One region of the Streptomyces prunicolor genome, then DNA from elsewhere that is predicted to be linked to it. Evidence: riboswitches for the same ligand, from Rfam matches in the RefSeq annotation. Region 1 holds a riboswitch; each other region holds the start of a gene.
What was found. Region 1 has a riboswitch for thiamine pyrophosphate ahead of thiC (phosphomethylpyrimidine synthase ThiC). Riboswitches for the same ligand answer to the same signal wherever they lie in the genome.

Region 1 (9,842 bases):
ACCCCGCACCCCGCCACCCCGCCACCCCGCCACCCACGCACCCACGCACCCACGCACCCACGCACCCACGCCAAGGCAACCAACCAAGCAACCAACATCGCTACCGAAGTGACCGCCCGACACCACCCCCCGGACGGTCAGCCCACACCCACCCCGAACAGCCGGTCCACCCCAGCCCACCCAGGCGCCCCACCCCAGCCGCCCCACCCACCGGCGAATTCCAGCCGCCCTCACGGCGCGAACCGACCCCCGTCAAGCAGACGGCGAGTGGGCGAAGCCCGGCCCAATCGGGGCGAAAGCCGCGGTGAAGCGGGGTCCTGCTCCGATTCAGCACCCCTGGGTCATCACATGGCGCGATCCGCATTCCTATGATGGGCCCACGACACCGCGGGCCGCTGCGACCAGGCAGTCCGACGCGGTGCAGCTGCGGCGCGATGGTGGAGGGGTCGATGACTCAGGGGGCCGGTCAGGGACCCGAGATGGAGCGGACGGCGACGTTGCGCGACTTCCGGGTACCCGCGTACGTCCACGAGACCGGTCCGTACGCCGACAGCGCGCAGCCCGGCGAGACCGTACGACCTGATGAGGAGGCCTTTGAGGAGGCCTTCGAAGAGGTCTATCCGGAGGGCTACACACCCACGCAGCGCGACCTGCCCGTCATCCGTCGGGGTGACACGGTTCAGGTCGCGGTGGACCCGGCGTCGATGGCGGCTCCGCAGCCGACGGAGGGCCCCGGTCCGCTGTTCGTCGTAGGAGATGTGCACGGCTACCTGGACGAACTGGTGGCCGCGCTGCGGGAGAAGGGCCTGATCGACGCGGCCGGCAGCTGGTGCGCGGGCACCGCGCGGCTCTGGTTCCTCGGCGACTTCACCGACCGCGGGCCCGACGGCATCGGCGTGATCGACCTCGTGATGCGGCTGTCCGCCGAGGCCGCCGCGGCCGGCGGGTACTGCAAGGCGCTCATGGGCAACCACGAGCTGCTGCTGCTCGGCGCGAAGCGGTTCGGCGACACCCCCGTCAACTCCGGCGCGGGCACCGCCACCTTCCAGGCGGCCTGGCTGCTCAACGGCGGCCAGAAGACCGACATGGACCGCCTCCAGGACGTCCACCTGCAGTGGATGGCCCGCCTGGACGCCATGGAACAGGTCGACGGCCACCTGCTCGTCCACTCCGACACCACCGCGTACCTCGACTACGGCGACTCGATCGAGGCGGTCAACGACAACGTCCGCGAGACCCTCACGCGCAACGACGCGGACGAGGTGTGGGACGTGTTCCGCAAGCTCACCAAGCGCTTCTCCTTCCGCGACGAGGGCGGCGCCGAACATGTCCGCTCCCTGCTCGACATGTACGGCGGGACCCGGATCGTCCACGGGCACAGCCCGATTCCCTATCTCCTGGGCGACGTGGGCTCCGAGGACGGCGAGGATTCCGCCGGTCCCGTGGTCGAGGGACCGCACGTCTACGCCGAGGGGCTGGCCATCGCGATGGACGGCGGGGTGACCATGGCCGGAAAACTGCTGGTCCAGCAACTGCCGCTGGATATCTGAGCGTTTAACGGGCAGACGTCCCCCCTCGGAGGGCCGGCCGACGACATCGCTGGCCAGGGGCCAATTTCTGGAAACCCCCTGTCACCGTGTGCCGTCGCCGCTCTACCATCGGCTTATCCGTAGCAGGCTCCCCTCCGTTTCTGCCCGACGGCTCGTTGGCATGCGAGCCCCAAGCCCTACGGAGCATCGGGGGATGCACATGAACAGCGTTCCGCAGCACCTGCACAGCGAGGACCGCCAGGAGTACGAGCGGATCCTCGACGAGGCGCTGCGCTCCGCCCCTACCCGCCCGGAACTGGCCGCAGTCGGTAAGCGGCTCAACCCCGAACAGCTGCGCACCATGGCGCTGAACGCCACCGCTCTCATCACGGCGGCCGCGGCGACCGAGTACCAGCACTACGTGAAGGTCCGCGAGGAACTGCGCCAGCCGGCGTCGTCCACCCCGTCGACCGTCCACGAGACCGGCTCCGCGGAGCCGGTCGGCGTGGGCGCGATGGGGCTCGCCACCACCCTGGGGGAAGCGGCCGAGGGTGCGGGCGCCATCGCCGTCGCCGCCGTCCTCACCCCCGTCCTCGCCGGCACGGCCGCGGCGATCTTCCTGCTCGTGGGTTACATCCTCAAGATGCTCACCCCCGAACCGGCGTTCGCCCAGACCATGCTCACCGCCGGCTGGGTGTTCGGCGCCATGACCGCCGCGGCGATCCTCGTCGCCGCCGTCGGCCTGCTGCTCACCGCCCTGCGCAACAGGCCCTCGCCCGACACCGGCCCCTACGGCGAGGCGGGCGGCGAAGTGGCCCGCGCCAGGGATGCCTGGCACGACGCCCTCCTGGAGCGCGGCATCCTGCCGTTCCTCCAGGACGCGCTCGCGGCTCCGGGGACGGCACCGGTACGCCGTACGACACCCCCGGGGCCGAGTCGTATGCCGCACCTCGGCTACGACCGCCCGGGCTTCTCCAGCCCCGACGACGGCCCGGAACCGGGCCACCGTCCGAGCTTCAGCAGCCCGGACTTCAGCAGCCCGGACTTCGGGGGGCCCGAACACCAGCCGGAGTAGCCCCTCGGCTTGCGCCCCCAACCAGGGGAGCGCAAGCCGAACGCCCGGTCACGGCCCGACTGCGACCCGAGGGAGAACGGTGGTGGGGACCACGTCACGCGGCGGCGGGCGCTGCCCTGCTCAGTCCGCCATTCCCTCAGTCCGCCATTCCCTCAGTCCGCCATACGTCGAAGGATCTGCGCTCCCGCCCTTTCGACCGGTGTGCGGCTGTAGGCGTGCACCAGGGCGAGATGGAAGAGTGCCGGCGCGAGAGGCGCCCACAGGTGAATGCGATCGGCGCGCAGCATGTACTTGATCACCGCTGAAGGGCGGAAAGGAACGAAATCGATGGTCTGGTGTTCCCATCGGTCCGCCACTCCTCTGCTCATCCGCTCTTGCAGACCCGCGCAGGTCAAGTCCTTGAGTCTGGCGTAGAAGTGGGCACTCCAATGACGCTTCTCGATGTCCAGCACGAAGGCGAGCAGTTCGAGTGTGTACTCGTGCGGCTCTATGGACAGTTCCTCGCGCATTCCGCGCCGAGCGACGGCATAAAGGTCCGGGGCGCTCCTGCCGGACGAGTCGATGTGCCGTGACATGCCCTCGTTGACGGACGAGTTCCAGACGCCCGGTGCCATGCGGACGTGGTTGCTGCGCCGACTGACGACCAGCATGTCGTCGGCTGTCACCACCGCGATGTTCACGGCGAGACTGCACTGCAGAAACGCGGGAGCCCGCAAAGGGTCGCCAGGATCGAGATAGCGCGAACGAGGGGTGGTCCCGTCGGGCAGCCGACGGTCCAGTTGTTGCGCCGCGAGAAAGGTGTAGTAATCCGTCGGGCGCAATCGCAGATGGATTTCCGGCTTCTCCTCGAGAGCGGTCCGGGAGATGTCGAGCGTTTCGACCGCGTATCGAGGTCCGTTCCACAACGGTGCCCGGCCCTCCGCCCGCAAGCGCGTGTTCTCCTCCTCGATCTCCACCCACCAGTCGGCCATGTCGGACGGCAATTCGATTTCCTGGTCCAGCACTTGGATGTAGACGGCTTGCGCCGGTATGGACGACTCTCCGTCCCCTTCGACGATCAGCGCGGAGGTGTGAAGGGGGCCGAGAGAGAAAGTCCTCCACGCCGGGCTGGACTCCTCCCGGCGTCGCCGGTTGCGCACCGCGCTCCTCGATCGAGTGCGCAGCCTGTACCAGCTGTTCTGGATCGGGTCCTGGAACAGCACGGCGACCAGCATCCCGAGCACCGCGCCGACAACCCCGTTGGCCAGATCGATCCCACCCATGTCAGGCAGAGTAGAGACCTCGATCGGACCATGAGTGATCTTGTCTTTTCTGTTACGACGCCCAGCGGCGCGCCCGGCTCAGGAGACCCCCGGCACCTCGCCCTCGTTCCGGCTCCCGCCGCACCCGGGGGCCAGCCGCACCCCGTATGCGGAGGACAGTCCCATCCTCTCGCGCTTCGGGATCCGGTTGGCTGGTGATCGTCACCGATCAGGAACCTGAGCACCGGGGGATACGAACATGCAGATGCCGTCGTCGAAGAAGACCGGCGCCGCAGTGCTGGCAGCAGCATTGCTCGCGCTGGGCTCACCCCTAGCCGCGACCGCCACCACCGCCGGGCACGCGGCGGCGCGACACCCCTACAACGAGGCCACGCTCCAGCAGGACCTCGCAGCCGTACGAAAGGCCGGCGGCGGGGATGTGAACGTGCTGGCCAGGGTCGACGGCCCGAACGGTGCCCCCCTCATGGCCCGTATCGGCACCCGCACGGCCGACTCCACGGACCCGGTCCCCTGGAACGCGCACTTCCGCGTGGCGAGCACGACGAAGACCTTCGTGGCGACCGTCGTCCTCCAACTCGTCGCGGAGAAGCGGCTGTCCCTCGACGACACCGTCGAACACTGGCTGCCGGGAGTCGTCGCGGGCAACGGCAACGACGGCGGCCGCATCACCGTCCGCGACCTCCTCCGCCAGACCAGTGGGCTCTACGACTACATCGACGACCCGGAGATCCAGGACGCGCTGATCAACCACTTCGACGAGAACCGCTACGACACCACCCCGGCGGTGGACCTGGTCGCCGTCGCGATGAAGCACCGGCCGGTGTTCGTACCCCAGCCGGGCGGTCCCACCCGCTGGGCGTACTCCAACACCAACTACCTGCTCGCCGGGATGATCGCCGAGGAGGCCGGCGGCGCGAGCTGGCAGGACCTGGTCGCGCACCGGGTGATCGCGAAGCTGGGGCTGCGCAACACCTCCATCCCCGGGCTCAACCCGTTCCTGCCCGACCCGCACGTGAACGCGTACCTGACGACCGCCGACGGCAAGCGTCTCGACGTCACCGACCAGAGCCTCCAACACACCGCGGACTCCGGCGTGGTGAGCACCACCGCCGACCTGAACACCTTCTTCCGCGCCCTGGCCGACGGCCGGTTGCTCCCCGCCGAGCAGTGGCGTGAGATGCGGCAGACCGTCGAGCGGACCGACGACCCCGAGGACGTGGCCGAGATGCCCGAGGGAACCTACGGCCTGGGACTGCGCAAGATCCCGCTCTCCTGCGGCGGTTTCTACTACACCCACGAGGGCGACGGCGCGGGCGTCAACACCCGCCCCGCGGTGAGCGCGGACGGCAGGCGCGCGGTGACGGTCTCCATCACGACCACCACCGCGCCGCCGGACCTGGCCGCCCTCAACCGCGCGACCGGCACCCTCGTCGACCACGCCCTGTGCGAGCAGCCCGCCAAGAACTGACCGAGAACTGACCGAGAGCTGACGAAGAGCCGACCGAGAGCCGGGCCGCTCGGTCGCCGTCAGTCGGCGATCGGCAGGTACACGCGATTGCCCGCCGCCGCGAACTCCTTCGACTTCCGGGCCATGCCCTCCTCGACCTCCGCCTGGGTGCCGCCGTGCTCACGCCGAATGTCGTGGGAGATCTTCATCGAGCAGAACTTCGGCCCGCACATCGAGCAGAAGTGGGCGGTCTTGGCGGGCTCGGCCGGAAGCGTCTCGTCGTGGAACTCCCGTGCCGTGTCCGGGTCGAGGGCCAGATTGAACTGGTCCTCCCAGCGGAACTCGAAGCGGGCGTCGGACAACGCGTCATCCCACTCCTGTGCACCTGGGTGCCCCTTGGCGAGGTCGGCTGCGTGGGCGGCGATCTTGTAGGTGATGACGCCGGTCTTGACGTCGTCACGGTTGGGCAGGCCCAAGTGCTCCTTGGGCGTGACATAGCAGAGCATGGCCGTGCCCCACCAGGCGATCATCGCGGCACCGATGCCGGAGGTGATGTGGTCGTACGCCGGCGCGACGTCCGTCGTCAGCGGGCCGAGCGTATAGAACGGAGCTTCATCACAGATCTCCTGCTGAAGGTCGATGTTCTCCTTGATCTTGTGCATCGGGACATGTCCCGGGCCCTCGATCATGGTCTGTACGTTGAAACGCTTCGCGATCGTGTTGAGTTCCCCGAGCGTCCGCAACTCCGCGAACTGCGCCTCGTCGTTGGCGTCCGCGATCGAACCAGGCCGCAAGCCGTCGCCCAGCGAGTACGTGACGTCGTAGGCGGCGAGGATCTCGCACAGTTCCTCGAAGTTCTCGTAGAGGAACGATTCCTTGTGGTGCGCGAGGCACCAGGCCGCCATGATCGAGCCGCCGCGCGAGACGATGCCCGTCTTGCGGTTCGCGGTCAGCGGTACGAACGGCAGCCGCACGCCCGCGTGGACGGTCATGTAGTCCACGCCCTGTTCGGCCTGTTCGACGACCGTGTCCTTGTAGATCTCCCAGGTCAGTTCCTCGGCGCGGCCGTCGACCTTTTCGAGCGCCTGGTAGAGCGGCACCGTGCCGATGGGGACGGGGGAGTTGCGCAGCACCCACTCGCGGGTGGTGTGGATGTTCCGGCCGGTGGACAGGTCCATGACCGTGTCGGCGCCCCAGCGGGTCGCCCAGGTCATCTTCTCGACCTCCTCCTCGATGGAGGAAGTGACCGCGGAATTGCCGATGTTGGCGTTGACCTTCACCAGGAACCGCTTGCCGATGATCATCGGCTCGATCTCGGGGTGATTGACGTTGGCCGGCAACACCGCCCGCCCGGCCGCGATCTCCTCGCGGACCACCTCGGGCTCGACGTTCTCCCGTACGGCCACGAACTCCATCTCGGGCGTGATCTCACCCCGTCGCGCGTAGGCGAGTTGCGTGACCGGCACGCCCTCACGTCCGCGTCGCGGCTGACGAGGCCGCCCGGGGAAGACCGCGTCGAGGTTGCGCAGCCCACCGCGCGGTGAGGTGTGCTTGATCCCGTCGTCCTCGGGGCGGACGGGCCGGCCCGCGTACTCCTCGGTGTCGCCGCGGGCGATGATCCAGTTCTCCCGCAGCGGCGCCAGCCCCCTGCGGACATCGGTGTCGACGAGCGGATCGGTGTACGGGCCGGAGGTGTCGTACAGCGTCACCGACTCCCCGTTGGTGAGGTGCACCTGACGGACCGGCACCCGCAGATCGGGGCGCGAGCCTGCGACATACCCCTTGTGCCAGCCGATGGACCGCTCGGCCTCCGTCGGCTGTCCGGCCGCCGTGGACTGCTCGGCCCGCGCGAACTCCCCGCCCGGAATGGGCTGTTCGTCCTGGCTGAAGGCAGACGTGTGTGCGTCCTTGTTGGTCATGAGACCTACTCCCTACGCCGGCATTACCCGGTAACAGGTTCGGCGGTCGACGCAGCGGCTTCCGTCAGCCGATGTTCCATGCGAAACATCACTCGATTCAGGTGACGTTTCACGTGAAACAACGCAAAGACGAAGGTCAGCGCCCTCTCAGCCCGGTGCTCCGAGCTCCCGCGTGTGCAAAGGTGCCTCCACGCTAGCGTCATAAGTGGCGCGGTGAACAGTGGGCCTCCGGCGTTCTTGCGATGATCGGGCGGTGACCACGACACAGCAGCCCCCGTACCCGCCGACCGGGCCGCCCCATGGCCACGGCCAGGGATCCGGCGACCATCACGGTTCCGGCTCCGGGCACGACCACGGAACGGGCGGGGACGATGGACACGGTTCGGGTGGAGACGGCGGACACGGACCAGGCGGGGACGGCGGACACGGTTCCGGTGCGGGCGGTGGGCACGGTCATTCACACAGCCATGGCCCCGCCGCACCCGTCTCCCGGCACCTGCGGAAGGTCATCGCGGCGATCCTGATCCCGTTCACCGTGGCGGTCGTGGTCGGCATGGTGGTGCTCTGGCCCGGCGGCGCCCCCTCGCACAAGCGCACCGGAGTCGGCTTCGACCGGCAGACACAGCAGGCCACGGTCACCAAGGTCGTCAGCGTGAGCTGCGCCTCGGTGAACGCCTCGGGCGGGGGCTCGACCGGGGACACCTCCACCGCCGAAGGCTCCTCAGCAGCACAGGAGGCGGCCGGCACCTGCAAGAAGGCCACGGTCACGGTCTCCACCGGCAAGGACAAGGGCCGTACGTTCACGGAGATCGTGCAGCCCGACCAGTCACGGCAGTTGCATCAGGGCGAGAAGGTCGTGGTCGCGTACGAGCCCTCCGCGCCCAGGGATCTGCAGTACTCGGTCACCGATGTGAACCGTAAGTTCCCGATGGCGCTGCTGGCCGGGATCTTCGCGCTGGCCGTCGTGGTGGTGGGCCGACTGCGCGGTGTCATGGCGCTGGTCGCGCTGGCCATCAGCTTCATGATCCTGAACTTCTTCATCCTGCCCGCGATCCTGCACGGCTCGAACCCGCTGATCGTGGCGGTGGTCGGATCGAGCGCCATCATGCTGATCGCCCTCTACATGTGCCACGGCCTGTCGGCCCGTACGTCGGTGGCGGTACTCGGCACCCTGATGTCACTGGTGCTGATCGGCGTCCTGGGCTCGGTGTTCATCGGCTGGGCCGCACTGACCGGCAACACGGACGACAACACGGGCCTGATCCACGGGCTCTACCCGTCGATCGACATGAGCGGTCTGCTGCTCGCCGGTGTCATCATCGGTTCACTCGGTGTGCTCGACGATGTGACGGTCACCCAGACATCGGCGGTCTGGGAGCTGCACGAGGCCAACCCCGCGATGGGTTGGCGCGGGCTGTACCGCGCCGGCATCCGCATCGGCCGCGACCACATCGCGTCCGTCGTCAACACGCTCGTCCTCGCCTACGCGGGCGCGGCCCTGCCCCTGTTGCTGCTCTTCTCCATCGCGCAGAGCAGCGTGGGGGCGGTCGCCAACAGCGAGTTGGTCGCGGAGGAGATCGTGCGCACACTGGTGGGCTCGATCGGCCTGGTCGCTTCGGTACCGGTCACCACGGCCCTGGCCGCCCTGGTGGTCTCGGCCGACCGCCCGGGACCCGAGGCGGTTCCGAGGGGTGCAGCTGGAACAGCTGGAACAGCTTCGGCTACGGCGGCCACGTCGGCGCCGAGTGCCAAGCCCGCGGCGGCGCGCGGCGGGAAGGGCCGACGCCGCAAGCACTGAGATGCCGCAAGCACCGCGATTGCCTCGCCGCGAGCACTGCGGTGGACGGCGAAAACCGCCCCAGGGAGCCACGCAGAAGCGTTACTGCGATTCCCCGGGCCCGGAGGGCCTCGGTGGATGTTCAAGGGCTCACGGCGCCTCCAGCGGCTTCAGGGCCCTTGACGAAGCGTTACGCCAACTCCCCGACCCCCGCCGCCGACCAACACGTCACCCGGCGCTCTGCTCCTCCGCCAGAATGCGGTCCAGCGCCTCGTCGAGGTGGGCGTCGAAGTCCGCGAGGGCACCCTCCTGACCGAGCGGAACCAGCCGGTCGGTGCGGTCGAGGAACGCCACCAGCGGTGCCGCGCCGGTGCGGAACAGCGCCTGGTCGCTGCCCACCTGAAGCCGGATCAGCACCTCACCCAGCGTTTCGGGGTCGACGGGTTCGATGCGTACATCGCCTTCCCCGCACGCCATGCCCAGCCCATCGATCAGCAGCTCCCGGCCGAAGGTCCAGGTCACCGGGGCGTCACCCGGCAAATGGAAAGTCAGCCGCACGGCGTACGGATCGCACGTCTCGTAGCCCAGCTCGACCGGGATACGGAAGGAGAGCTCCTCGGAAACGAGGAAGCTCATCATGACCTCTGCCTGTACGGACTCGCGCATCGCCTATCCCGTCAACTGCCGTCGTCTGGCCGGGAATGATCCCCATGACACTGAAGGAATATTGCTGAACGTACACGTTAGATCACAAGGAGTAAGTTTTCAGATGCTGATAGAGAGCGCGAGCGACCCCAGAAGCCGGTCGACCCCGGTCTGCAACTGCCGAGCCG
Region 2 (9,842 bases), 2.4 Mb from region 1:
AGGTACGTCTCTCCTCTCAGTAGGCCCCAGTGCACGCACGTCGTTGCGCAATGGGAGCCGGTGATTTCCGCGGTGCCTACCACCTCGCCCGGTTCCACCTCGTCGCCCTTCTTCACCGTCGCCGTCACTGGCTCGTACGTCGTGCGTAAGTCCGTGCCGGTCAGTTCGACCGCGACCACCCCTCTCCCCGCCACCCGACCCGCGAAGGACACCCGGCCCGCCGCCACCGCTCGTACCTCGGCGCCGGCCGGGGTCGCCAAGTCCACGCCCCGGTGGCCCCGGGCGTAGACCGTCGCCGGGGGTTCCCAGCCGCGTAGGACCAAGGGGTGGGAACCGACGGGCCAGGTGCGGGCGATGGCCGGTACTGAGGGGGCCGGGACTGCGGGTACGGGTGGTGGGCTGTCGTTCGCCCGGGCCGTGCAGGTCGAGAAGGTCAGCAGCAGGCCCAGCAGTAACGCCAGGGCTGCGCGCACAGGAAGGTCACGTCGTCGCGTTCGCATGGCACAAACCGTGCCGTATCCGAGTCGATCATGGCCGGGACCTGTGGACCGACGAGGGGCTGTGGACAACGGCGTCACCCGGTGCCTCGCGGGTCCCGTACACTTCCTTTGGCGATCCGGGTCACCGGGTCGACTTCGCACGCCCCGGCATCCGGTCCTCCGTCGTAAGACGAAACCGGTGTCAGCGCTCCTCGGTCCTCTGGGCACGCGCACGTGGGCGTCAGGCGCGAGTGCCGTCCGGTGCTCGCGGCACAACCGAGTAAATCAAGGAGAACGGCCATGGCCGTCGTCACGATGCGGGAGCTGCTGGAAAGCGGCGTCCACTTCGGTCACCAGACCCGTCGTTGGAACCCGAAGATGAAGCGCTTCATCTTCACGGAGCGCAACGGCATCTACATCATCGACCTGCTCCAGTCGCTGTCGTACATCGACCGCGCCTACGAGTTCGTCAAGGAGACCGTCGCCCACGGCGGCACGGTCATGTTCGTCGGTACGAAGAAGCAGGCGCAGGAGGCCATCGCCGAGCAGGCCACCCGCGTCGGCATGCCCTACGTCAACCAGCGCTGGCTGGGCGGCATGCTCACCAACTTCTCCACCGTCTACAAGCGTCTGCAGCGCCTCAAGGAGCTCGAGCAGATCGACTTCGAGGACGTCGCCGCGTCCGGTCTCACCAAGAAGGAGCTTCTCGTGCTCTCGCGCGAGAAGGCCAAGCTGGAGAAGACCCTCGGTGGTATCCGCGAGATGTCCAAGGTTCCCAGCGCCGTCTGGATCGTGGACACCAAGAAGGAGCACATCGCGGTCGGTGAGGCCCGGAAGCTCAACATTCCGGTCGTCGCCATCCTCGACACGAACTGCGACCCCGACGAGGTCGACTACAAGATCCCGGGCAACGACGACGCGATCCGCTCCGTCACCCTGCTCACCCGCGTGATCGCCGACGCCGTCGCCGAGGGCCTCATCAGCCGCTCCGGTGTCGCCGCCGAGGCCAAGGGTGACAAGGCCGCCGGCGAGCCGCTCGCCGCGTGGGAGCGCGACCTGCTCGAGGGCGAGAAGAAGCCTGACGAGGCTCCGGCCGCCGAGGCCGAGGTGCAGACCTCCGCCGAGACGGAGAAGGTCGCCGACGCCGAGCAGGCCGACGAGGTTCCCGCCGCTGAGGCCGCTGCCGAGGTCGAGGCCCCCGCCGCCGAGGCCGCTCCGGTCGCCGAGGCTGAGGTCGAGGCCGCTCCGGCCGCCGAGGCCGAGCAGGCCTGACCCGGCCAACGGCCTGACCTTCCGGGCCAAAGGGCTGACTGAAGTGACGGCGGGTGGTGCGGACCGCGCCACCCGCCGTTCATCCACAGCCCCTAGATCTTCGTAGCCCGTAGATCTTTGGCGGAAGCCCGCTCACCACGCGGCCGCCGCCGACTTCGAGACTTCGAACTCCGAGAAGAGATTTTCAGATCATGGCGAACTACACCGCCGCCGACGTCAAGAAGCTCCGCGAGCTCACCGGCGCCGGCATGATGGACTGCAAGAAGGCCCTGGACGAGGCCGACGGCAACGTCGAGAAGGCCGTCGAGGCGCTCCGTATCAAGGGCCAGAAGGGCGTCGCCAAGCGCGAGGGCCGCTCCGCCGAGAACGGCGCCGTGGTCTCCGTCATCGCCGACGACAACACCTCCGGTGTCCTGGTCGAGCTGAAGTGCGAGACGGACTTCGTCGCCAAGGGCGAGAAGTTCCAGGCCGTCGCCAACCAGATCGCCCAGCACGTTGCCGCCACCTCCCCGGCCGACATCGAGGCGCTCCTCGCCTCCGAGATCGAGTCCGGCAAGACGGTTCAGGCGTTCGTCGACGAGGCCAACGCGAACCTGGGCGAGAAGATCGTCCTGGACCGCTTCGCCCAGTACACCGACGGCTACGTCTCCGCGTACATGCACCGCACGATGCCCGACCTGCCCCCGCAGATCGGTGTCCTCGTCGAGCTGGACAAGCCGAACGCCGAGGTCGCCCGCGGTGTCGCCCAGCACATCGCCGCCTTCGCGCCGAAGTACCTGGCCAAGGAGGACGTGCCGGCCGAGGTCGTCGAGTCCGAGCGCCGCATCGCCGAGGAGGTCACCCGCGCCGAGGGCAAGCCCGAGGCCGCGATCGCCAAGATCGTCGAGGGTCGCGTCAACGGCTTCTTCAAGGACGCGACGGTGCTCGGTCAGCCGTACGCGCTCGACCCCAAGAAGTCCGTCCAGAAGGTTCTGGACGAGGCGGGTGTCACCCTGAAGCGCTTCACGCGCATCAAGGTCGGCATCTGAGTCCGTACCGCGATCGACGCGCGGCGCCCCGCGGAATCCCGCTAGGGTCGTCAGCAGTCGAGCCGGTACGCCGTCGCGCACGCGCGCGTGGCGGACGACAGCAGATCTGACGAGGAGGCCATTGCCGAGCATGGGATGCGAACCACACCCCACCGGCAGTGGCCTTCTTCGTATGTGCGACCACGTAAAAGAGGCGAGAACGTCATGACCACCAAGCCCCAGAAGACCGACGACGGCAAGGTACGCGGCCGGTTCATGTTGAAGCTGTCCGGAGAGGCCTTCTCCGGCGGCGGTGGCCTGGGCGTCGACCCCGATGTGGTGCACAAGATCGCCCGTGAGATCGCGGCCGTCGTACGGGACGGCGCGGAGGTCGCCGTCGTCATCGGCGGCGGCAACTTCTTCCGCGGCGCCGAACTCCAGCAGCGCGGCATGGACCGGGCCCGCTCCGACTACATGGGCATGCTCGGCACGGTGATGAACTGCCTCGCGCTCCAGGACTTCCTGGAGAAGGAGGGCATCGACAGCCGCGTCCAGACCGCCATCACCATGGGTCAGGTCGCCGAGCCGTACATCCCGCTGCGCGCCGTGCGCCACCTGGAGAAGGGCCGCGTGGTCATCTTCGGCGCCGGTATGGGCATGCCGTACTTCTCCACCGACACCACCGCCGCCCAGCGCGCCCTGGAGATCAACGCCGAGGCGCTGCTGATGGGCAAGAACGGCGTGGACGGGGTCTACGACTCCGACCCGAAGACCAACTCCGAGGCCGTCAAGTTCGACTCGCTCAGCTACGGCGAGGTCATCACCCAGGACCTGAAGGTCGCGGACATGACCGCCATCACGCTGTGCCGCGACAACAAGCTTCCGATCCTGGTCTTCGAGCTTCTGGCGGAGGGCAATATCGCCCGCGCCGTCAAGGGTGAGAAGATCGGCACGCTTGTGGGTGACCAAGGCAGCCAGGGCTGATGACCCTGACCGGGGGATGGACAATGTCCTGCCGGTCGGGAACCGTGCAGGAAGAAGACGCGACGCAGCCGGCCGCCGACGCCGACACAGCACAGCAGCCGGGCCTACTCAAGACACGCAGGAGCAAGTGGTGATCGAAGAGACCCTCCTCGAGGCCGAGGAGAAGATGGAGAAGGCCGTCGTGGTCGCCAAGGAGGACTTCGCCGCGATCCGCACCGGCCGTGCGCACCCGGCGATGTTCAACAAGATCGTGGCGGACTACTACGGAGCGCTGACGCCGATCAACCAGCTGGCTTCGTTCTCCGTGCCGGAGCCGCGCATGGCCGTGGTGACCCCGTTCGACAAGACCGCGCTGCGGAACATCGAACAGGCGATCCGCGACTCGGACCTGGGCGTGAATCCCAGCAACGACGGCAACATCATCCGAGTGACCTTCCCCGAGCTGACCGAGGAGCGCCGCAAGGACTACATCAAGGTCGCCCGGACCAAGGCCGAGGACTCCAAGGTGTCCATCCGCGCGGTCCGCCGCAAGGCCAAGGACGCCCTGGACAAGCTCGTCAAGGACAAGGAGTCCGGCGAGGACGAGGTCCGTCGTGCGGAGAAGGAGCTCGACGACACCACGGCGAAGTACGTCGCCCAGGTGGACGAACTCCTCAAGCACAAGGAAGCGGAGCTGCTCGAGGTCTGATGAACGACTCTTCCTGGGGAGCACCGCCACAAGCCGGGTACTGGGGGCCGTCCGACCAGGGGCCTGTCCAGGGGGCTGCCCCGGCGGGTCCCACGTACGATGCGCCTGAGGCGCAGCAGACTCGCCCCATGCCCATCGTGCCCGACGAGCCCGCATACGGCGGACACCAGGATGACGACCGGGGGGCCGCTCGGCTGAGCGGCCCCTTGTTCCGCGACGAGACGCAGCAACCGCCGTACGACGTACGGCAGTCACAGCCGTACGACCCGCGGACGCAGCCCTCTGACACGCCGCAGGCGCAGCCCTACGGGGCGGTGCCGCAGAATCCGGAGCCCATGCCCGACGTCCCGCCACCGGCGCCCGCCCCGCAGAAGAAGAGCGCGGGCCGGGACCTCGGTGCGGCCATAGGGGTCGGCGTCGGGCTCGCCGTGGTGATCATCGCGTCCCTCTTCGTGGTGAAGGCCGCGTTCGTCGGAGTGATAGCGGTCGCCGTCGTGGTCGGCCTGTGGGAGCTCACCTCGCGGCTGCAGGAGCGCAAGGGCATCAAGGCGCCCCTAGTGCCCCTGGCGGTCGGCGGCGCCGCGATGGTCGTCGCCGGTTACGTCCGGGGTCCTGAGGGAGCCTGGGTCGCCATGGCGCTCACGGCGCTCGCCGTCCTCGTCTGGCGGATGACGGAACCGCCCGAGGGCTACCTCAAGGACGTCACGGCGGGCGTCTTCGCGGCGTTCTACGTGCCGTTCCTGGCCACGTTCGTCGCCCTGATGCTCACCGCCGACGACGGCGCCTGGCGGGTCCTGACATTCCTGCTGCTGACCGTGGTCAGCGACACCGGGGCGTACGCCATCGGCTGGCGCTTCGGCACGCACAAGCTCGCCCCGCGCATCAGCCCCGGAAAGACCCGCGAGGGCCTGTTCGGGGCGGTGTCCTTCGCGATGGTGGCGGGCGCGCTGTGCATGCAGTTCCTGATCGACGACGGCAGCTGGTGGCAGGGCCTGATCCTGGGCCTCGCGGTCGCGGCCAGCGCCACGCTGGGCGACCTCGGCGAGTCCATGATCAAGCGCGACCTCGGCATCAAGGACATGGGCACGCTGCTGCCGGGGCACGGCGGCATCATGGACCGGCTGGACTCCTTGCTGCCGACGGCTCCGGTGGTGTGGCTGTTGCTGGTGCTGTTCGTCGGCTCCGGCTGAGAACCGGCCGGCTTACGGAGCGGTTGACCTGCGGTTTTGCGTACGAGGGGCTCGTTGTCCACAGGGCGGCGAGTCCCTCTTCGTATGTCTGCGACACTGGTAGGGCCATGCCTAAGCCCGGAGAACTCACATTCGTCGCCCCCCGCGGAGCCCAGAAGCCGCCGCGGCACCTTGCCGATCTCACGCCCGCCGAGCGCAAGGAAGTCGTCGCCGCGATCGGGGAGAAGCCGTTTCGCGCCAAGCAGCTCTCGCAGCACTACTTCGCGCGGTTCGCGCACGACCCGGCGGAGTGGACCGACATCCCCGCCGGTTCGCGCGCCAAGCTGCAAGAGGCGCTGCTTCCTGAACTGATGACCGTCGTACGGCATCTGTCGACCGACCAGGACACCACCCGCAAGACGCTGTGGCGGCTGTTCGACGGGACGCTCGTCGAGTCCGTGCTGATGCGGTACCCGGACCGGGTCACCATGTGCATCAGCTCGCAGGCGGGGTGCGGGATGAACTGCCCGTTCTGCGCGACCGGTCAGGCCGGGCTCGACCGCAATCTGTCGACCGGTGAGATCGTGCACCAGATCGTCGACGGGATGCGGGCGTTGCGGGACGGAGAGATCCCCGGTGGTCCCGCGCGGCTGTCCAACATCGTCTTCATGGGGATGGGCGAGCCCCTCGCCAATTACAAGCGGGTCGTGCAGTCGATCCGTGCCCTCACCGACCCCGAGCCGGACGGCCTCGGCCTCTCGCAGCGCGGGATCACCGTCTCGACCGTCGGACTGGTCCCGGCGATCCACCGGTTCTCCGACGAGGGCTTCAAGTGCCGGCTCGCCATCTCGCTGCACGCGCCCGACGACGAGCTGCGCGACACCCTGGTCCCCGTGAACACCCGGTGGAAGGTGCGCGAGGTCCTCGACGCGGGCTGGGAGTACGCGGCGAAGTCGGGGCGCCGACTGTCCATCGAGTACGCGCTGATCCGCGACATCAACGACCAGGCGTGGCGCGGTGACCGGCTCGGCCGCCTCCTCAAGGGCAAGCCCGTGCACGTCAACCTGATCCCGCTGAACCCGACGCCGGGCTCGAAGTGGACGGCCTCCCGCCCCGAGGACGAGAAGGCGTTCGTCGAGGCCATCGCGGCCCATGGGGTGCCGGTCACCGTCCGGGACACCCGTGGCCAGGAGATCGACGGAGCGTGCGGCCAGCTCGCGGCCACCGAGCGGTAATCTTCACCCGTACCACCTGTACGTACACCTTCATATCCGACAGGGGAGCGCGCAGCGCTGAGAGTGCGGCAATCGGGCCGCAGACCCTCTGAACCTCGCCCAGGTCATTCTGGGTAGGAAGTTCGGTCATCACCGTGAACACCAAGAAGTACTGTGCTGTGCTCGTCGGCCTCGGCCTGGTCACGCTCTCCGCGTGCGGGTCGGGGTCGGACACGAGCGGCGGCTCCGACTCCAAGACCGTCACCCTCGTCAGCCACGACTCGTGGGCCGTCTCGAAGAGCGTCCTCAAGGACTTCGAGAAGCAGTCCGGCTACACGGTCAAGGTCCTCAAGGACGGCGACGCCGGTCAGGCCGTCAACAAGGCGATCCTCACCAAGGACAACCCCCAGGGCGACGTCTTCTTCGGCGTCGACAACACCCTGCTCTCCCGCGCGCTCGACAACGGCCTCTTCCAGTCCTACGACGCGAAGGGCGCAGGTCTCGTCAAGCCCGAGTACCGCGTCGACCAGACCAAGCACCGGGTCACGCCCATCGACACCGGCGACATCTGCGTCAACTACGACAAGGCCTACTTCAGCAAGCACAAGCTGACCCCGCCGACCTCCTTCGCGGACCTGGTCAAGCCCGAGTACAAGAACCTCCTTGTCACGGAGAACGCGGCCACCTCCTCGCCCGGCCTCGGCTTCCTGCTCGGCAGCGCGGCCCAGTACGGCGACGACGGCTGGCAGGGCTATTGGAAGAAGCTCAAGGCCAACGGCGTCAAGGTCGTCGACGGCTGGGAGCAGGCCTACGACCAGGAGTTCTCCGGTTCCGCCGGGGGCAAGAAGGCAGGCGGCGACCGGCCCCTCGTCGTCTCGTACGCCTCCTCGCCGCCCGCCGAGGTCATCTACGCCGACCCGAAGCCGACCACCGCGCCCACCGGGGTGTCGTACGGCACCTGCTTCCGGCAGACCGAGTACGCGGGGCTGCTCAGCAACGCCAAGAACACCAAGGGCGGCAAGGCGTTCCTCGACTTCCTGCTCACCAAGGCGTTCCAGCAGGACATGCCGCTCAACATGTTCGTCTACCCGGTGATCGAAGGCGCCACGGTGCCGCAGGAGTTCGTGCAGTACGGCCGCCAGGCCCCGGACCCCGAGACCATGGCGCCCGCGAAGATCGCCGCCGACCGGGACCAGTGGGTCAAGTCGTGGACCTCGCTCGTACTGAAGTAGCCGAAGCGGCGACTGAGGCAGCCCCGCGAAAGACGGGGAAAACCCGTAAGGGGAGCGCGACGCGGCTCGGGCTCATGGCCCTGCCTGTCGCGTTCTTCGCGGTGTTCTTCGCCTACCCCGTCGCCGCGATCGTCGCGCGCGGTCTCAAGGTCGACGGCGCCTGGCAACTGGGCCGTATCGGGGATGTGTTGGTCGAGTCCGACATCCGGCACGTCCTCTGGTTCACCACCTGGCAGGCGCTTGCGTCCACCGCGCTCACGCTGCTGGTCGCGCTCCCCGGCGCGTACGTCTTCGCGCGCTTCGACTTCCCGGGCAGACATGTCCTGCGGGCCGTCGTCACGGTCCCGTTCGTGCTGCCCACGGTCGTCGTCGGTACCGCGTTCCTCGCACTCGTGGGCCGGGGCGGACTCCTCGACGACCTGTGGGGCGTACGGCTGGACACCACCGTGTGGGCCATCCTGCTCGCGCACGTCTTCTTCAACTACGCGGTCGTCGTACGGACGGTGGGCGGCCTCTGGGCCCAACTCGACCCGCGCCAGGAGGAGGCCGCGCGGATGCTCGGCGCCTCCCGGTTCCGGGCCTGGCGGAAGGTGACGCTGCCCGCGCTCGGGCCCGCCGTGGCCGCCGCCGCGCTGATGGTCTTCCTCTTCACCTTCACGTCCTTCGGCGTGGTCCAGATCCTCGGCGGCCCGACCTTCTCGACCCTCGAAGTCGAGATCTACCGCCAGACTTCGGAGGTCTTCGACCTGTCCACGGCGGCCGTCCTCACGATCGTCCAGTTCGTCGCGGTCGGCGCGATCCTCGCCGTCCACGCCTGGACGGTACGACGCCGGGAGAGCGCCCTACGGCTCGTGGACCCGTCGGTGACCGCACGGCGCCCGCGCGGGGCCGGCCAGTGGTCCCTGCTGGCCGGAGTCGTCGCGTCCATCGCCGTACTGCTTCTGCTGCCGCTCGCCGTGCTGGTCCAACGGTCGCTCGACACACCGGACTTCGGGTACTACCGGGCGCTGACCCACGACGACGGCGGCACCTTCCTGGTCCCGCCGATCGCCGCGATCGGCAACTCGCTGGAGTACGCCCTCGCCGCCACCGTCATCGCCGTGGTGATCGGCGGTCTCGCCGCCGCGGCGCTCACCCGGCGCGATGCCGGGCGGCTGGTGCGGGGGTTCGACGCGCTGCTGATGCTGCCGCTCGGGGTGTCGGCGGTGACGGTCGGCTTCGGGTTCCTGATCTCGCTCGACAAACCCCCGGTGGATCTGCGGAGTTCGTGGATCCTGGTGCCGCTCGCACAGGCGCTGGTCGGCGTCCCCTTCGTCGTACGGACGATGCTGCCTGTGCTGAGGGCGGTGGACGGGCGGCTGCGGGAAGCGGCGGCCGTGCTCGGGGCGTCGCCTTGGCGGGTGTGGCGCGAGGTCGATCTGCCGCTCGTACGGCGGGCGTTGCTCATCGCCGCCGGGTTCGCGTTCGCGGTGTCGCTGGGGGAGTTCGGGGCGACCGTGTTCATCGCGCGGCCCGACAACCCGACCCTGCCGGTCGCGGTGGCCCGACTGCTGTCCCGGCCCGGTGATCTCAACTACGGCCAGGCGATGGCCCTTTCGACGATTCTGATGGTGGTGTGCGCGGTGGCCCTGCTGGTCCTTGAGCGGCTGCGCACCGACCGGACGGGGGAGTTCTAGATGCCGCCGAACATGCCGCGGAACAGGCGGCCGAACATGCCGCCGAGCGTGCCGCAGAACAGGCCGCTGCTGAGCCTTGAGGACGCGACCGTACGGTTCGGCGGGCGCCCGGTGTTGGACG
Region 3 (9,842 bases), 2.6 Mb from region 1:
GTCTCGTTGCCGAACGCCTCCCGCGCGGGCGTCGTCACGGCCCTGGACGAGGCCCTGGGCGGCGGCGCGGGCCAGCGCTGGGGTGACTTCCTGATCCGGGCCCGCGAGGCCTGGGACCGCACCCGCAGGCCCCTCCTGGAGGAGCCCCTGTGGCCCAACTGGTCGGTGCTGGCCGACCAGGAGCCGTATCCGGCGGTCCCGCACAAGAAGCTGCTGCGCACGCGCAGGGCGAGCACCCTCGCCGAGATCGGCGCCTGGGAGCTGCGCGACGAGCGCCTGACGGCCCTCCTGGAGAGCCACGCGCTCGCGTACGGCCTCCACCCCCGGACCGCTCCGGCGAGCGCGGCCGTGCTGCCGTACATGGAGCACGCCTTCGGCACCTGGTATGTGCGGGGCGGCATGCGGGAGTTGGCGCGCGCGGTGTACGAGCGGTGTGTGGCCCGGCGGGTCGAGTTCGTCTTCGGGGCCGAGGTCACCCGGGTCCTGGAGAAGGACGGGCGGGCGGCCGGGGTGGAGCTCGCCGACGGGACGGTGGTCGACGCGGACCATGTCGTGGCGGACGTCGACCCCGCGCGGCTACGGGCCCTGACGGACCGTCCGCTGGACGAGGACGGCGATGTGCGGGCCGATACGGACTCGCCCCGGCCGGTGCGGTTCACGCTCCTGCTGGCCCTGCGCGGCCCGCGTGAGGACGGAGCCGTTCACCGGACGGTGGTCCACGCCCCGGACCGCGAGGCCGAGTTGGACCTCCTGACCTCCCCCGGCGGCGACGAGCCCCGCTGCCCCACGGTGACGGTGCTGCGGCCCGATGACCCGGCGCTCACGCCCGCCGGCGAGCACGAGTCGGTGGTGGTGTCCGCCGTGCTGTCGAGCGAGGCGGGTTGGGAGGAGGAGCGCACGGTCCGGAGCCACACCGACTTCCTCCTCGGAGCCGCCGAGTCCGCCGTACCCGGGCTGCGGGAGCGCCTGTTGTGGCACGAGGTGCGTACGCCTGGCGACACGGAGGGCGAGACGGGTGCCCGCTCCGGAGCCGTGCCCGCGCCCTCGCTCGCCGCCGGGCGGGGCCGTTTCCTGCACCCGGCGAACACCACGCGCGTGCCCGGGCTCTACCGGGTCGGCGGCTGGTCGCACCCCGGCGGCGGGCTTGCGCACGCCGGGATGTCGGGGGCGCTGGTCGCCGGACTGATCGTGGAGGGACCCCAGTTCAGAGGGTCCCAGTAAGCAGGTCTCAGCGGGAGGGTCTCAGGAGGCTTCAGAAACGGTACTGCTCGTCGTAGCCGGGGCCCGACTGCGGCTGCTGCTGCGGCTGTTGCTGGCCGTCGCCCTGGTACGGGTACTGCTGCTCCGGTGGCATCTCGCCGCCGTAGGTCTCGTCGTTGCGCTGCTGCGGGACCCAGACCCCGCCGGCCGGGGTCTCGCCGCCGTAGCCGGCGTTGCCGTACTGGTCCTGCGTGTAGCCCTGTTGGGGATACTGCTGCTGGCCGTCGTAGCCCGTGTCGTAGCCGGTGCCGCCGTAGGTCTGCGTGCCGATGTACGGGTCCGAGTACGCGGCGTACTGCTGCTGGCCGGTCGTGTCGTAGCCGTACTGCTGCTGGTCGTAGCCCGTGTAGGTGTTGTCGTAGCCGTACTGCTGCTGGTCGGCCGCCGCGTAGGCCTGGTCCTGGGGCTGGCCCGCGGCCGCCGCGGCGTACGCCTGGTCGGTGCCCTCGTAGTTGGGGTCCGTGGCGTTCGCGTACGCGGTGGCGCTGTACACGCCGTAGGAACCGGTGTCGTCCGGGAGGGGCTGCGGCTCGTAGACCGAGGCGGTCTCGGCGGCCGTGGGGGCGACGGGGCGGTTCGGGGTGAACACGTCGTCGCGGTCGTAGTCGTCGTCCTGGCCGAAGGCGGCCTTGTTCTGGCCGTACTCCTGGAAGCCGGTCTCCGCGCCCTCGGGGCCGGAGGCGTCCAGGTTCGGGTCCTGCTCGTCCGGCTCGCCGCGGCGGCGCTTGAGGCCGCCCGCGCCCGGCCGGCCGGAGACCGCCCAGCCGGCTTCGAAGCCGCGGCGGAACGACAGCGTGACGTAGGTCTGGCCGACGGCGAAGGCCACCGCTCCCAGGCCGATCACGACGACGGAAGGAATCAGCACCCCGAGCACGACACCCAGGAACCCGACGAAAGCGAGCAGCCGCCAGCGCAGGCGTGCCTTGTACTGCAGCAGCACCTCACCGAGCAACCACAGTGCGACGACGCCGAACGCGATGTAGAGGACCGTCCAGCCCATGTACGCCCCTCTCCCAGTGGCCGCTACGCAGTGTGTCGTATTCCGGAGCGACCGGTCTAGGCCCGCGGTGGGTGGTGCAGGCCCAAGTTCTCGTAGATTTCAAGTGACGCCGTGGAGCTGTTGAGCGTGATGAAGTGAAGTCCGGGGACTCCCTCGGCCAGCAGCCGGGCGCAGAACTCGGTGGCGAACTCGATTCCGATCGAGCGTACAGCGGCCGGATCGTCTTTGGCTGTGAGGATTCGCTCTTTCAGGGCGGCCGGGATGTCGGCGTTGCTGAGCTGCGGCAACCGCTCCAGCATCCGCACGCTGGTCACCGGCATGACCTCGGGGATGACCGGGGTCGCGCAGCCCGCGGCCTCGACGCGGTCGCGCAACCGCAGGTACGACTCGGGTTCGAAGAACATTTGCGTGATCGCGTAGTCGGCGCCGGCCCGGCACTTGTCGACGAAGTGCGCGACGTCCGTGTCCCAGTCCGGGGAGCGCGGGTGCATCGCCGGGAAGGCGGCGACGCCGACGCAGAAATCGCCCGACTCCTTGATGAGCCGGACCAGTTCGGCCGCGTACGTCAGCCCCTGGGGATGTGCCACCCAGTCGGCCATGGGGTCGCCGGGCGGGTCGCCGCGCACCGCGAGGATGTTGCGGATCCCGGCGTCGGCGTACTGGCCGATGATGTTGCGCAGTTCGGCGACGGAGTGGTCGACCGCGGTGAGGTGGGCGACCGGGGTGAGCGTCGTGTCGGCGACGATCTGCTCGGTCTCCTTGACGGTGCCCGCGCGGGTCGAGCCGCCGGCACCGTAGGTCACGGAGACGAAGTCGGGGGCGACCGCCTCGACCCTCCGCAGCGCACTCCACAGGTTCCGCTCGCCTTTGGGGGTTTTCGGCGCGGAGAACTCGAACGAGTACGTCTCCTTGCCGGTCGCGAGCATGTCGCGCACGGTCCGTGCGCGATCAGTCCTGGTCGATGCGGTCCCGAAAGCCATACCCGCAGGTTAGTCAGGGGGCGGCGGTCACCCAACCGGAAGTGGGAATTTGCCCGGTTTGTCGCCCTCTTGTCCACCCATCGGACAACAGCGCGACTTCCCGGCCGCCCGTCAGAGCCCGCGCAGCCGCTTCGCGAACTCCGCCGCCGCCGCGCCCGGGTCGTCGGCCTCCGTGATCGCCCGTACGACGACGACGCGGCGGGCGCCCGCTTCGAGGACCTCGTCGAGGTTGCCGAGGTCGATGCCGCCGATGGCGAACCAGGGGCGGTCGGTGCCCAGGGCGGCCGTGTACCGGACCAGATCGAGGCCGGGGGCGTGGCGGCCGGGCTTGGTGGGGGTGGGCCAGCACGGGCCCGTGCAGAAGTAGTCCACGCCCTCCTGGACGGCGGCCGCCGCCGCTTCGGACTCGGCGTGCGTGGAGCGGCCGATCAGGACGTCCTCGCCGAGGATCGCGCGGGCCGCGGGGACCGGGAGGTCGCCCTGGCCCAGGTGCAGCACGTCGGCGCCGGCGGCGTGGGCTACATCCGCGCGGTCGTTGACCGCGAGGAGCCTCCCGTGCCGGGCGCAGGCGTCGGCGAACACCTGGAGGTGCTCCAGCTCCTCGGCGGCCTCCATGCCCTTGTCGCGCAGCTGCACGATGTCGACCCCGCCGGCCAGGACCGCGTCCAGGAACTCCGGGAGGTCGCCCTGGCGCCGGCGGGCGTCCGTGCAGAGGTAGACCCGGGCGTCGGAGAGTTCCGCGCGGGCGGCGGCTGCGGCGGTGTCGGGCATGGGTGTGTCCCCCGTTGTCCTGCTGGTCGGGTGGTGGTGTCGGGCACGGGCCGCGGGCGGGGCCTGTCCAGGCAGGCCCTCGCGTCGCCGCGGCCCGTGCACCGGTCGGCCGTACGGGTCAGACGGCGAGCGCCTGGGCGCGACGCTTCACCTCCGTGCCGCGGTTCTCGCTCAGGGCCTGCGCGGGGGTGCCGGGCAGGCTGGGGTCGGGGGTGAAGAGCCACTCCAGCATCTCTTCGTCGGAGAAGCCGTCGTCCCGCAGGAGCGTCAGGGTCCCTGTCAGGCCCTTGACGACCTTCTGCTCGGCCCCGTCGATGAAGGCGGCGGGGACGTGCAGCGCGCGGTTCTCACCACGGCGTACGGCGATGACTTGGCCGTCCTTGACCAGCTGCCGCACGCGTGTCACCTCGATATCGAGCATTTCTGCGATGTCGGGCAGCGTGAGCCAGGCGGGGACGAGAGCATCGATCTTTGCGTCAATCTCGGTCACGTAAACAGCGTGCCATCCCGGACTGACAGTCGGAAGTCGGGCCGGTCCGACCCGGGGGGACGAACTAGGCGATAGCCGCCTTCATCGGTAGAGAAGCGTCGGCCAGCAGCGCGGGATCCATGGGCGTGGCCGACTCGATCAGCCGGCGGCCCTGGGCCAGGTCACGGGGGCGGCCGACCGCCAGGAGGGCCACCAGACGGTCCCCGCGCAGCCAGCAGACGCTCCACGCCGGGGTGGCCGGGTCGCCCCGCCACAGGGTGGTGTCGGCGGACGCGTGGTGACCGGCGTACTGGACGAACCGGCCGAACTGCTCCGACCAGAAGTACGGCACCGGGTCGTAGACCGCCGGGGTCTCCCCCACGATGTTCGCGGCGACCGTGCGCGGCCCCTGGAGGGCGTTGTCCCAGTGGTGGACCAGAAGGCGCTCGCCATACCTTCCCGAAGGGAAGGAGGCGCAGTCGCCGACCGCGTACACGTCCGGCACCGAGGTGCGCAGCCCGTCGTCGGCGAGGACCTCGCGGTGTGCGCCCAGTTCGATGCCGGAGCCGGTCAGCCAGGCGGTGGCGGGGCGGGCGCCGATGCCGACCACGACGGCACCCGCGGGCAGCCGTGAGCCGTCGTCGAGGACCACCTCGCCGGGCTCGATGTGCTTCACGCGTGCGTGCGTCCGCAGTGTGGCTCCGGCCGCGGCGTACCAGGCGGCCATCGGCGCGGCCACCTCGGCGGGCAGCGCGCCCGCGAGCGGCCGGTCGGCGGCTTCCACGACGGTCACCGCGCAGCCCGCCTCGCGCGCGGCCGTGGCGAACTCGGCGCCGATCCAGCCCGCGCCGACCACCACGATGTCGTGCTGCCGCGCGAGCACCGGCCGCAGCCGCTCGGCGTCGTCCAGCGTGCGCAGCAGATGCACCCCGGGGATGCCGTCGGCGCCCGGCAGCCGGATCGGTTCGGCACCGGTGGCGAGCACGAGGACGTCGTAGGGCACCGGGCCCTCGGCGGTGTCCAGTTCGTGGTCGGCGGGGCGCACGCCCACCACCTCGCGCCCCAGCTGCACCTCGATGCCGAGCGCCTCGAAGTCGACGTCGAAGGCGGAGCCCTCGGCCTTGCCGAGCAGGACGGCCTTGGACAGCGGGGGCCGGTCGTACGGCTGATGGGGTTCCGCGCCGATCAGGGTGACGGTGCCGGTGAAGCCCTGCTCCCGCAGCGCGACCGCGGTCTGCACCCCGGCCATGCCCGCGCCGACGACGACCACGCGCCGCCCTGTCACCGTGCCCTGGTCCCGCGTCTGCTCGCTCACTCGATCACCATAGACACCTGACAATTTGTCAGGCAGTGGGCGCGTCAGGTGACCTGTTCCACAATGCTGGTCCCGTTTCCCGGCTGGGACTCCCACTCCCAGGTCTCATCCAGGCGCATGCGACCGTCGGGCAACTCGACCACTTCGGACACGCAGTGCCCGCTGGACGTCGTCCCGTCCGTCTTCAACTGCACGTACCGGAAGTCCAATCGGTCCCCCGCGCGCGTGCCGACGAGTTGCCCGCGCACGACATCGCCGCCCGCGTACTCGGCCCAGATCTCGCCGTCCTTCTCGTGGTACGCGAACCGGGTTCGGGTGCCGACCTGACCCGGTGCCTGGTCCGCGACGGGGGCGAACACGAGACCGTCGAGCGAGCGGGTCATGGACGGAGGCTCCCTTACTGGGACATGGGGTACGGGCTAGGGTGGCCAACGTACAAGCACTCGCGGGAGTCCGGACGCACCGGGCTGAGAGGGAGGCTGGCGGCCTCCGACCGTACGAACCTGATCCGGGTCATGCCGGCGAAGGGAGGGGCTGGACGCCCATGCCTACACGTACGTCAGACGTCCTCGTCGTCGGGGGCGGAATCATCGGCCTGGTCACGGCCTGGCGCGCGGCCCAACGCGGCTTCTCCACGGCCGTGTTGGACCCCGAGCCGGGCGGCGGCGCTGCCCAGGTGGCCGCCGGGATGCTGGCCGCCGTCACCGAACTCCACTACGGCGAACAGACCCTGCTCGCGCTCAACCTCGCCTCGGCGCACCGCTACCCGGACTTCGCGGCCGAGCTGACCGACCTCACCGGCCTCGACCTCGGCTACCGCCGTTGCGGAACGCTCGCCGTCGCCCTGGACGCCGACGACCGCGCCCATCTGCGCGAACTGCACGCCCTGCAGCACCAGTCGGGGCTCGACTCCGAGTGGCTGTCGGGGCGCGAGTGCCGGCGCCTGGAGCCGATGCTCGCGCCGGGTGTCCGCGGGGGGCTCAGGGTCGACGGGGACCACCAGGTCGACCCGAGGCGGCTGGCGGGCGCGCTGGTGGCCGCCTGCGAGCGGGCCGGGGTCGTCCTCCACCGGACGTGGGCCGAGCGGCTCACGGTCGAGCGGGACCGCGCCACGGGGGTCGTCACGCGCGAGGGCGAGGTGCTGGGCGCGGGCCAGGTCGTCCTCGCGTGCGGCAGCCTCAGCGGGCAGCTGAAGGGGGTCCCGGACGACGTCCTGCCGCCCGTACGACCCGTGAAGGGCCAGGTGCTGCGGCTGACCGTGCCGGAGCGTTACGCGCCGTTCCTGAACCGGACCGTGCGGGCCATGGTGCGCGGCAGCCACGTCTACCTGGTGCCACGCGAGAACGGCGAGCTCGTCGTCGGCGCGACCAGCGAGGAACTGGGCTGGGACACGACCGTGACGGCCGGCGGTGTCTACGAACTCCTCCGCGACGCCCACGAGTTGGTCCCCGGGATCACCGAACTCCCGCTCACCGAGACCCGGGCCGGACTGCGCCCCGGGTCCCCCGACAACGCGCCGCTGCTCGGCCCGACCGCACTGCCGGGACTGCTGCTGGCCACCGGGCACTACCGCAACGGCGTGCTGCTCACCCCGGTCACCGGCGATGCCCTGGCGCACGCGCTCAGCACCGGTGAACTCCCGGACGAGGCGCGCCCGTTCACGCCGAAGCGGTTCGGCGCCGGAGCACTCGTGGAGCAGTCCGCATGAACGTCTCCGTCAACGGGGAGCCCCGGGAGATCGCTCCCGGCACGGCTCTCGACACCCTGGTGCGTGCCCTGACCCCGGCCCCCTCCGGAGTGGCCGCCGCCCTCAACGAAACCGTCGTCCCGCGCGCGGAGTGGCCGTCGACGTCCCTCTCCGAGGGAGACCGCGTCGAGGTCCTCACCGCCGTCCAAGGAGGCTGACCCATGGCCGACGACCCCTTCGTCCTCGGTGGTACGTCCTTCACGTCCCGGCTGATCATGGGCACCGGTGGTGCGCCCAGCCTCGACGTCCTGGAGCGCGCGCTGGTGGCCTCCGGGACGGAACTCACGACGGTCGCGATGCGGCGCGTCAACGCTTCCGTGCACGGCTCTGTGCTGTCCGTCCTGGAACGGCTCGGTATCCGGGTGCTGCCCAACACCGCGGGCTGCTTCACGGCGGGCGAGGCGGTGCTGACGGCGCGGCTGGCACGGGAGGCCCTGGGGACCTCACTGGTCAAACTTGAAGTGATCGCGGACGAGCGCACGTTGCTGCCCGATCCGATCGAGCTGCTCGACGCCGCCGAGACCCTGGTCGACGACGGGTTCACCGTGCTGCCGTACACGAACGACGATCCTGTGCTGGCACGAAAGCTGGAGGACGTCGGGTGTGCGGCGATCATGCCGCTCGGGTCGCCGATCGGGTCCGGGCTCGGGATTCGCAACCCGCACAACTTCCAGCTGATCACCGAGCACGCGCGCGTGCCGGTGATTCTGGACGCGGGGGCCGGTACGGCGTCCGACGCGGCGTTCGCGATGGAGCTGGGGTGTGCCGGTGTGATGCTTGCCTCAGCGGTGACGCGGGCGCAGGAACCGGTGTTGATGGCGTCGGCGATGCGCAGCGCGGTGGAGGCGGGGAGGTTGGCGTTCCGGGCGGGGCGTATCCCCCGTAGGCACTTCGCCGAAGCGTCCTCTCCTGCGGAGGGTCTGGCGGTACTGGATCCTGAGCGGCCCGCTTTCTAGGCACCCTGCGCCGCACTTCCGTTTTGTCTCCCACCCGCGCACCACCCGTTTCCAGTCGGCCAAGAGGTGGCCCGACCTGTGGGGCTGCCTCGCCGTCGGCGGCCGACCGCTCGTGGGATCCGTCACAGGTCGGCTGCAGTACCGCCTCGAAACCGGGCGAAAAGGCCGTGCTTTCAGCCTTGGCTCGTACACTCACCTGCGTGGATACGACCCTTCATGACCCTCTCGTCGGGCAGTTGCTCGACGGCCGCTATCGCGTCGACGCGCGGATCGCCGTCGGCGGGATGGCCACGGTCTACCGGGCCGTGGACACCCGCCTGGACCGGGTTCTCGCGCTCAAGGTGATGCACCCGACGCTGGCGGCCGACGCCCACTTCGTGGACCGGTTCATCCGCGAGGCGAAGTCCGTGGCGCGGCTGGCGCATCCGAACGTGGTGCAGGTCTTCGACCAGGGCGCCGACCGGTCGTACGTCTATCTGGCCATGGAGTACGTCGCCGGCTGCACCCTGCGGGACGTGCTGCGCGAGCGCGGGGCGCTGCAGCCGCGGGCCGCCCTGGACATCATGGAGCCGGTGCTGGCCGCGCTGGGCGCCGCGCACCGGGCCGGGTTCGTGCACCGGGACATGAAGCCGGAGAACGTGCTCATAGGGGACGACGGCCGGGTCAAGGTCGCCGACTTCGGGCTGGTCAGGTCCGTGGACACGGTCACCAGCACCACCGGGTCCGTGCTCGGCACGGTGTCGTATCTCGCGCCGGAGCAGATCGAGGGCACCACCGCCGACCCCCGGGTCGACGTGTACGCGTGCGGTGTCGTCCTGTACGAGATGCTCACCGGCCAGAAGCCGCACGACGGGGACTCCGCGGCGATCGTGCTCTACAAGCACCTGCACGAGGACGTCCCGCCGCCCTCGGCGCTCGTGCCGGGGCTGGCGTACGAGCTGGACGAGCTGGTCGCCACCGCCACCGCGCGGACCCCGGACCTGCGGCCGTACGACGCGGTCGCGCTGTTCGGGATGGTCCGCGAGGCGCGGTCGAGGCTGAGTACCGAGCAGTTGGACGCGGTGCCGCCGCAGGCGCTGACCTCGGAGTATCCCAACGCCGAGAACCGTACGAGTGTGATCCCGCGCTCGCTGACCGTGCCGCGTCCGCTGCCGGTCAACGAGGACGACGAGCCCGGCGCCCCGTTCAACCGGACGAGCCGGTTCGAGAGCGGGCCGCCGCTGCCGCCCCGGCGGCGCGAGGCGCGGCGGCCCCGGCGCGGGTTGCTGGCGATCGTCGCCGCCCTGCTGTTGATCGTCGGGGTCGGGGCGGGCGTCTGGTACATCAACTCGGGCCAGTTCACCA

Region 2: linked by a shared signal. The riboswitch ahead of OG588_RS36005 (thiamine ABC transporter substrate binding subunit) and the one ahead of thiC (phosphomethylpyrimidine synthase ThiC) in region 1 are both predicted to bind thiamine pyrophosphate.
Region 3: linked by a shared signal. The riboswitch ahead of thiO (glycine oxidase ThiO) and the one ahead of thiC (phosphomethylpyrimidine synthase ThiC) in region 1 are both predicted to bind thiamine pyrophosphate.

Annotation. Positions count from the first base shown of each region.
Region 1 covers NZ_CP108676.1:5,413,503-5,423,344, forward strand. The annotation lists gene OG588_RS24825 (metallophosphoesterase) at 435-1,550, shown strand; gene OG588_RS24830 (hypothetical protein) at 1,744-2,604, shown strand; gene OG588_RS24835 (hypothetical protein) at 2,757-3,866, opposite strand; gene OG588_RS24840 (serine hydrolase domain-containing protein) at 4,105-5,334, shown strand; gene thiC (phosphomethylpyrimidine synthase ThiC) at 5,394-7,232, opposite strand; TPP riboswitch at 7,225-7,414, opposite strand; gene OG588_RS24850 (YibE/F family protein) at 7,486-9,030, shown strand; gene OG588_RS24855 (SsgA family sporulation/cell division regulator) at 9,238-9,675, opposite strand; gene OG588_RS24860 (IclR family transcriptional regulator) at 9,775-9,842, opposite strand, start outside.
Region 2 covers NZ_CP108676.1:7,796,589-7,806,430, forward strand. The annotation lists gene OG588_RS35970 (murein hydrolase activator EnvC family protein) at 1-500, opposite strand, end outside; gene rpsB (30S ribosomal protein S2) at 780-1,751, shown strand; gene tsf (translation elongation factor Ts) at 1,943-2,779, shown strand; gene pyrH (UMP kinase) at 2,984-3,742, shown strand; gene frr (ribosome recycling factor) at 3,873-4,430, shown strand; gene OG588_RS35995 (phosphatidate cytidylyltransferase) at 4,430-5,620, shown strand; gene rlmN (23S rRNA (adenine(2503)-C(2))-methyltransferase RlmN) at 5,728-6,834, shown strand; TPP riboswitch at 6,866-6,972, shown strand; gene OG588_RS36005 (thiamine ABC transporter substrate binding subunit) at 6,969-8,045, shown strand; gene OG588_RS36010 (ABC transporter permease) at 8,120-9,721, shown strand; gene OG588_RS36015 (ABC transporter ATP-binding protein) at 9,758-9,842, shown strand, end outside.
Region 3 covers NZ_CP108676.1:2,849,178-2,859,019, forward strand. The annotation lists gene OG588_RS12840 (phytoene desaturase family protein) at 1-1,221, shown strand, start outside; gene OG588_RS12845 (hypothetical protein) at 1,253-2,260, opposite strand; gene metF (methylenetetrahydrofolate reductase [NAD(P)H]) at 2,317-3,240, opposite strand; gene thiE (thiamine phosphate synthase) at 3,352-4,011, opposite strand; gene OG588_RS12860 (Rv2175c family DNA-binding protein) at 4,130-4,501, opposite strand; gene OG588_RS12865 (NAD(P)/FAD-dependent oxidoreductase) at 4,566-5,795, opposite strand; gene OG588_RS12870 (hypothetical protein) at 5,840-6,178, opposite strand; TPP riboswitch at 6,231-6,342, shown strand; gene thiO (glycine oxidase ThiO) at 6,340-7,503, shown strand; gene thiS (sulfur carrier protein ThiS) at 7,500-7,700, shown strand; gene OG588_RS12885 (thiazole synthase) at 7,704-8,498, shown strand; gene pknB (Stk1 family PASTA domain-containing Ser/Thr kinase) at 8,699-9,842, shown strand, end outside.